DNA from 3 places in the Streptomyces sp. NPDC051109 genome. Region 3 is predicted to be linked to each of the others. Evidence: riboswitches for the same ligand, from Rfam matches in the RefSeq annotation. Region 3 holds a riboswitch; each other region holds the start of a gene.
What was found. A riboswitch is a leader RNA that binds a small molecule or an ion and turns the genes downstream of it on or off. The one in region 3 is predicted to bind thiamine pyrophosphate.

Region 1 (2,261 bases), on a different contig from region 3:
CTCGGTGATGCCGGGCACCAGTTCGTGGGCATCGCGCAGCAGCTCGTACACCCCGCCCGCGGTGACCGTGGTGTCCCAGCCGAGTTCCTCGCTGGTGGCCCCGACGACGAGCTCGCCGTTCTCGCGCGGCACCAGGTAGACGTGGCTGCCGCGGACCACCGCCCGTACCGTCCGCGACAGGAACGGCGCGTACGCCGCCGGCACCGCGAGGCGCAGCACCTGTCCCTTCACCGGCCGTACGGGGGGCAGCACCTGCGCCGGTACGCCGGCCAGCCGGCCGCTGAGCGAGCCGGCGGCCAGGACCACCTGGTCGGCGCGCAGCTCCGTACCGTCGTCGAGCCGCGCGCCCACGGCCCGGTCGGCGGCGGTCAGCAGCCGCTCCGCGGCCGCCCGGCGGATCTCCGCGCCGGCGCCCTCGCAGGCGGCCAGCAGCGCGGCCGCCAGCCGGCGCGGATCGACCTGGTGGTCGCCGTCCACGCGCAGCCCGCCCCGCACGCCGGGGGCCAGCATCGGCTCCAGGCGGCGGCACTCGCGGCCGGTGAGCCACTCGGACTCCAGGCCGCAGCGGCGCTGGAGGGCGTGCAGTTCGCGCAGGTGCAGCCGGTCGTCGGCGTCGAGGGCCACGGCGAGGGTGCCGCAGGCGCGGTAGCCGATGTCCATCCCGCCGCTGGCCTCGGCCAGCTCGGCGGCGAACTCGGGGTAGCGGGCGGCCGAGGCGACGTTGAGGCCCAGCAGGGTCTCCTCGCCGTAGTGCAGCTCCGTGACGGCGGCGAGCATGCCGGCCGCGACCTGCGCGGCGCCGCCGCCGGGCGCCGGATCGGCGAGTACCGTCCGCAGTCCGCGCCGGGCCGCCCGCCAGGCGGTGACCAGGCCGATGATCCCGCCCCCGATGACGAGGACGTCGGACCCGGTGGACCCAGTGGACCCCGTGGACCGAGTGGACCCTGTGGACCCAGTGGACCCGGTGGACCGAGTGGACCCTGTGGATCCGGTGGACCCCGGGGATCCCGCTCCGGATCCCTTCCGAGATGAGTGCATGGGCGTCCAGCCCCTCCCTTCGCCGGCATGACCCGGATCAGGTTCGTACGGTCGGAGGCCGCTCAGCCTCCCTCTCAGCCCGGTCCGCCCGGACTCCCGCGATAGGTAACAGGCGCCAGCCTAACCCCGGCGCCGGGGGCGGGTAAGGCTGCCTCCCCGGCCGCCGCGCCGGGCCACTGTTCCTGACGAGGTGTCAGATCGCTAGGCTGGGCGCTGTGAGCGAGCAGACGGAACAGACTCAGAGCGGCGTCGTCATCGTCGGCGCCGGAATGGCCGGGGTGCAGACCGCGGTCGCGCTGCGGGAGCAGGGGTGGCGCGGCCCCGTGACCCTGCTGGGCGCCGAGCCCCACCAGCCGTACGACCGGCCGCCGCTGTCGAAGGCGGTGCTGCTCGGCAAGGCCGAGGACTCCGCGTTCGACGTGGACTTCGAGGGGCTCGGCGTCGTGCTCCGGCTCGGGGTGGAGGTCACCGGGCTGCGGGCCGCCGAGCGCGAGCTGGACACCGAGGCGGGCCCGGTCCCGTACGAGGTGCTGGTCCTGGCGACCGGCGCCGAACCGCTGACCCTGCCCGGCTCCGAGGGCGTCCCCGGAGTGCACCTGCTGCGCACCCTCGACGACGCGGCCCGGCTGCGGCCGGTGCTGGCCCGGACCCCGGCGACCGTGGTGGTCGGGGCGGGCTGGATCGGCGCCGAGTTCGCCACCGCGGCCCGCGAGGCGGGCTGCGCGGTGACCGTGGTCGAAGCTGCCGACCGGGTGCTGGCCGGGGCGCTGCCCGCGGAGGTCGCGGCCCCCATGGCCCGCTGGTACGAGGAGTCCGGGGCGGCCCTGCTGACCGGAGCCAAGGTGTCCTCGGTGGAGTCCGGGCGGGTCCTGCTCGCGGACGGGCGGGAGCTGCCCGCGGGCGCGGTGGTCGTGGGCATCGGGGCCCGGCCGGCGACCCGGTGGCTCGCGGACTCGGGGGTCGAGCTCGGGCCGGAAGGCGCGATCGTGGCGGACGAGTACCTGCGCACCTCCCTGCCGGGGGTGTACGCGGTCGGCGACTGCGCGTCGTTCCCGTCGGCCCGCTACGGGGCGCGGCTGCTCGTGCACCACTGGGACAACGCCCTGCAGGGGCCGCGGGTGGTCGCGGCGAACATCGTGGTGGGGAAGGCGGCGCAGGTCTACGACCCGGTGCCGTACTTCTGGTCGGAGCAGTTCGGGCGCTTCGTGCAGTACGCCGGGCAC
Region 2 (2,261 bases), on a different contig from region 3:
GCGGGCGGTTCATCGGGGGCAACCCCGCCGAGCTGGGACGACGTACGTGCGAAGGCTCCGGGTGGGTCCGGGCGGTTACTCTTGAAAGGCGCGCTGCTTCTGCGGCGCGCCTTTCGTCTTACGAGGAGTACCAGCCATGGCCCGCCCTGTCCCGGGAGAGCTCACCTTCGTCGCCCCTCGCGGGGCCAAGAAGCCGCCCCGGCACCTCGCCGACCTCACGCCCGAGGAGCGTCGCGAGGCGGTCGCCGCGATCGGCGAGAAGCCCTTCCGGGCCAAGCAGCTCTCGCAGCACTACTTCGCCCGGTACGCGCACGACCCGGCCGAGTGGACCGACATCCCGGCGGGCTCGCGGGAGAAGCTCCAGCAGGAGCTGCTGCCCGAGCTGATGAACGTCGTCCGGCACATCTCGTGCGACGACGACACCACGCGCAAGACCCTGTGGAAGCTGCACGACGGCACGCTCGTCGAGTCCGTGCTGATGCGCTACCCCGACCGGGTCACCATGTGCATCTCCTCGCAGGCCGGCTGCGGCATGAACTGCCCGTTCTGCGCCACCGGCCAGGCGGGCCTGGACCGCAACCTGTCCACCGCCGAGATCGTCCACCAGATCGTCGACGGCATGCGCGCGCTGCGCGACGGCGAGGTCCCCGGCGGCCCGGCCCGCCTGTCCAACATCGTCTTCATGGGCATGGGCGAGCCGCTGGCCAACTACAAGCGGGTCGTCGGCGCCATCCGCCGCCTCACCGACCCCGAGCCCGACGGCCTCGGCCTGTCGCAGCGCGGGATCACCGTCTCCACCGTCGGCCTGGTCCCGGCGATGCTGCGCTTCGCCGACGAGGGCTTCAAATGCCGCCTCGCGGTCTCGCTGCACGCGCCGGACGACGAGCTGCGCGACACCCTCGTCCCCGTGAACACCCGCTGGAAGGTCCGCGAGGTCCTCGACGCGGCCTGGGAGTACGCCGAGAAGTCCGGCCGCCGTATCTCCATCGAGTACGCCCTGATCCGCGACATCAACGACCAGGCCTGGCGCGGCGACCTCCTCGGCCGGCTGCTCAAGGGCAAGCGCGTCCACGTCAACCTGATCCCGCTGAACCCGACGCCGGGCTCCAAGTGGACCGCCTCGCGTCCCGAGGACGAGAAGGCCTTCGTCGAGGCCATCGCCCGCCACGGCGTCCCGGTGACCGTCCGGGACACCCGCGGCCAGGAGATCGACGGCGCCTGCGGTCAGCTCGCCGCGAGCGAGCGGTAGGCTGACCCGCGTATATCTGAATACTCATATTCCGACAGGGGAGCGCCACAGCGCTGAGAGTGCGGCAACGCCGCAGACCCTCTGAACCTTGCCCAGGTCATTCTGGGTAGGAAGTTCGGTCACCACCTCAAGCTGTTGCGCCCTGCCCGGGCGCCCCGCTCCACCGGAGCGCCCGGGCAGGGCCGCGTCTTCTCCTGGTCAACCCAGGAGGAATGTTCCGTGAGCACCACCAGGAAGATCGCGGGTGCGGCGCTGGCCGCGGCCCTCGGTGTCAGCACGCTCGCCGCGTGCGGCGGCGGCAAGGGCAAGGACGAGTCCGGGGCCGGCGCGAGCGGTGCGCCGAAGTCCAAGACGGTCACGCTCGTCTCGCACGACTCCTTCAACGTGACCGACACGGTCCTCAAGGAGTTCGAGCAGCAGAGCGGCTACACCGTCAAGGTCCTGAAGTCCGGGGACGCGGGCGCCGCCCTCAACCAGGAGATCCTCACCAAGGGCTCCCCGCGCGGCGACGTCTTCTTCGGTGTGGACAACACGCTCCTCTCGCGCGCCCTCGACAACGGGATCTTCACGCCGTACGAGGCCAAGGGCCTGGCCGACGTGAAGCCCGAGTACGTGCTCGACAAGGAGCACCGGGTCACCCCGATCGACTCCGGCGACATCTGCGTCAACTACGACAAGGCGTACTTCGCCGACAAGAAGCTCGCCCCGCCGCAGACGCTGGACGACCTGGTCAAGCCCGAGTACAAGAACCTGCTGGTCACCGAGAACGCGGCGACCTCCTCGCCGGGCCTCGGCTTCCTGCTCGCCTCCGTCGGCAAGTACGGGGAGGACGGCTGGAAGGACTACTGGAGCAAGCTGAAGGCCAACGGAGTCGAGGTCGTCGACGGCTGGGAGCAGGCCTACAACGAGCGCTTCTCCGGTTCCGCGGGCGGCAAGAAGGCCAAGGGCGACCGGCCGCTGGTCGTCTCGTACGCCTCCAGCCCGCCGGTCGAGGTCCTGTACGGGGAGCCCC
Region 3 (2,261 bases):
TCGGCCTGGTGGAGTTCCCAGACCGCCGAGGTCTGGGTGACCGTCACGTCGTCCAGCACACCGAGGGATCCGATGATGATGCCCGCGAGCAGCAGGCCGCTCATGTCGATCTCCGGGTAGAGCCCGTGGATCAGCCCGGTGTTGTCGTCGGTGTTTCCGCTGAGGAACGCCCAGTCGACGAACACCGAGCCCAGCAGCCCGATCAGCAGCAGCGAGGCGAGCGTGCCCAGAACGGCGACGGAGGTACGGGCGCTCAGTCCGTGGCACATGTAGAGCGCGATGAGCATGATCGCGCTGGCGCCGACGACCGCGACGACCAGCGGGTTCGAGCCCTGGAGGATCGCCGGCAGGATGAAGAGTGTCAGCACGCCGAAGCTGACGACCAGCGCGATCAGAGCGAACAGGCCGCGCATCCGGCCGACGACGACCACCGCTACCGCGAAGATCGCGGCCAGCACCGCCAGGGGCAGCTTGCGGTTCACGTCGACCACGGAGTACTGGAGATCCCGGGGCGCGTCCGGCGCGTACGCGACGACCACCTCTTGGCCGTCCTTCAACTGCCGTGGTGCGCCCGGCTGGACGATCTCGAAGAACGTGCGGCCCTTGTCGGGTCCGGTGGTGACCTCGATGGTGGCCTTCTTGCACTCGCCGGTCTGCGCGGCCTTGGCCTCGCGCCCCTCCGGGGTGGAGACACTGCCGGTGGCCGGCACCTGCGAGGCGTTCACGGATTTGCAGTCGACCTGTTCGAGCGCGGTGACGACGCCCTGCTGGGTCTGCCGGTCGAAGCCCACCCCGGAGCGCTCGTGGGCGGGTGCGCCGCCCGGCCAGAGCACCACCATGCCGACGAAGACGGCGACGGCGAAGGGGATCAGGACCGCCGCGATGACCTTGCGCAGGTGCTTCGAGACGGGGGCCGCTGGTCCGTGGCCGTGGGAATGACCGTGGGAGTGGCCCTGGGCCGGGCCCTGGGCATGTCCGTGGTCATGCCCGTGGTCATGCCCGTGGCCCCCGTGTGCGTGGTCGTTGTGACCCGTGGGCTCGGTGGGCTGGGTGGGAGGCTGCGGCGAGGACGTCACCGGCAGATCATCGCAAGAGTTGAGGGGGCCCACTGTTCAGCACGCCACAGATGACGCTAGCGTGGGGGCACCTTTGCACAACGCGGGAGCTCGGAGCACCGGGCTGAGAGGGCGCTGATCACCGTACGCGCAGCACACATGCGTGCGGGAAGAGGCTGCGTCGACCGCCGAACCTGTTACCGGGTAATGCCGGCGTAGGGAGATCAGGTCTCATGACCATTCATGACGCACGCACGCCTGCCGTCAGCCAGGACGGCGACGGCCCCACCGAGCGCCAGCCGGGCTGGCACAAGGGCTACGTGGCGGGCTCCCGCCCCGACATCCGGGTGCCGGTCCGCCAGGTCCACCTCACCAATGGCAAGGACGTGACGCTCTACGACACGTCCGGGCCGTACACCGACCCGCAGATCGAAACCGACGTACGGCGCGGCCTGCCGCCGCTGCGCGAGAACTGGATCATCGGCCGCGGTGACACCGAGGAGTACGCGGGCCGCCCCGTGCGCCCCGAGGACGACGGCATCAAGCACACCTCGCCGCGCGGTGGCCTCAAGAACCTCGACGCGGTCTTCCCGGGCCGCCCGCGCCAGCCCCGCCGGGGCCGTGGCGGTGCCGCCGTCACGCAGCTCGCGTACGCCCGCCGCGGTGAGATCACCCCGGAGATGGAGTACGTCGCGATCCGCGAGAACGTCTCCCCCGAGGTCGTCCGCGAGGAGATCGCCGCCGGTCGCGCGGTGCTCCCCGCGAACGTGAACCACCCGGAGATCGAGCCGATGATCATCGGCAAGCGATTCCTGGTGAAGGTCAACGCCAACATCGGCAACTCCGCGGTCACCTCCTCGATCGAGGAGGAGGTCGACAAGATGACCTGGGCGACGAAGTGGGGCGCCGACACGGTCATGGACCTCTCGACCGGTCGCAACATCCACACCACCCGCGAGTGGGTGCTGCGCAACTCCCCTGTCCCGATCGGCACCGTGCCGCTGTACCAGGCGCTGGAGAAGGTCGATGGCCGTGCCGAGGACCTGACCTGGGAGATCTACAAGGACACGGTCATCGAGCAGGCCGAGCAGGGCGTCGACTACATGACGGTCCACGCCGGCGTGCTGCTGCCGTACGTGCCGCTGACCGCCCGCCGCAAGACCGGCATCGTTTCCCGCGGCGGCTCGATCATGGCCGCGTGGTGCC

Region 1: another riboswitch for thiamine pyrophosphate. It lies ahead of thiO (glycine oxidase ThiO); the one in region 3 lies ahead of thiC (phosphomethylpyrimidine synthase ThiC).
Region 2: another riboswitch for thiamine pyrophosphate. It lies ahead of ACIBAD_RS13250 (thiamine ABC transporter substrate binding subunit); the one in region 3 lies ahead of thiC (phosphomethylpyrimidine synthase ThiC).

Annotation. Positions count from the first base shown of each region.
Region 1 covers NZ_JBITFF010000026.1:27,226-29,486, forward strand. Annotated here, with positions in the region: gene thiO (glycine oxidase ThiO) at 1-891, opposite strand, end outside; TPP riboswitch at 1,036-1,148, opposite strand; gene ACIBAD_RS32710 (FAD-dependent oxidoreductase) at 1,254-2,261, shown strand, end outside.
Region 2 covers NZ_JBITFF010000005.1:455,642-457,902, forward strand. Annotated here, with positions in the region: gene rlmN (23S rRNA (adenine(2503)-C(2))-methyltransferase RlmN) at 137-1,249, shown strand; TPP riboswitch at 1,276-1,380, shown strand; gene ACIBAD_RS13250 (thiamine ABC transporter substrate binding subunit) at 1,469-2,261, shown strand, end outside.
Region 3 covers NZ_JBITFF010000013.1:54,503-56,763, forward strand. Annotated here, with positions in the region: gene ACIBAD_RS23505 (YibE/F family protein) at 1-1,076, opposite strand, end outside; TPP riboswitch at 1,149-1,294, shown strand; gene thiC (phosphomethylpyrimidine synthase ThiC) at 1,289-2,261, shown strand, end outside.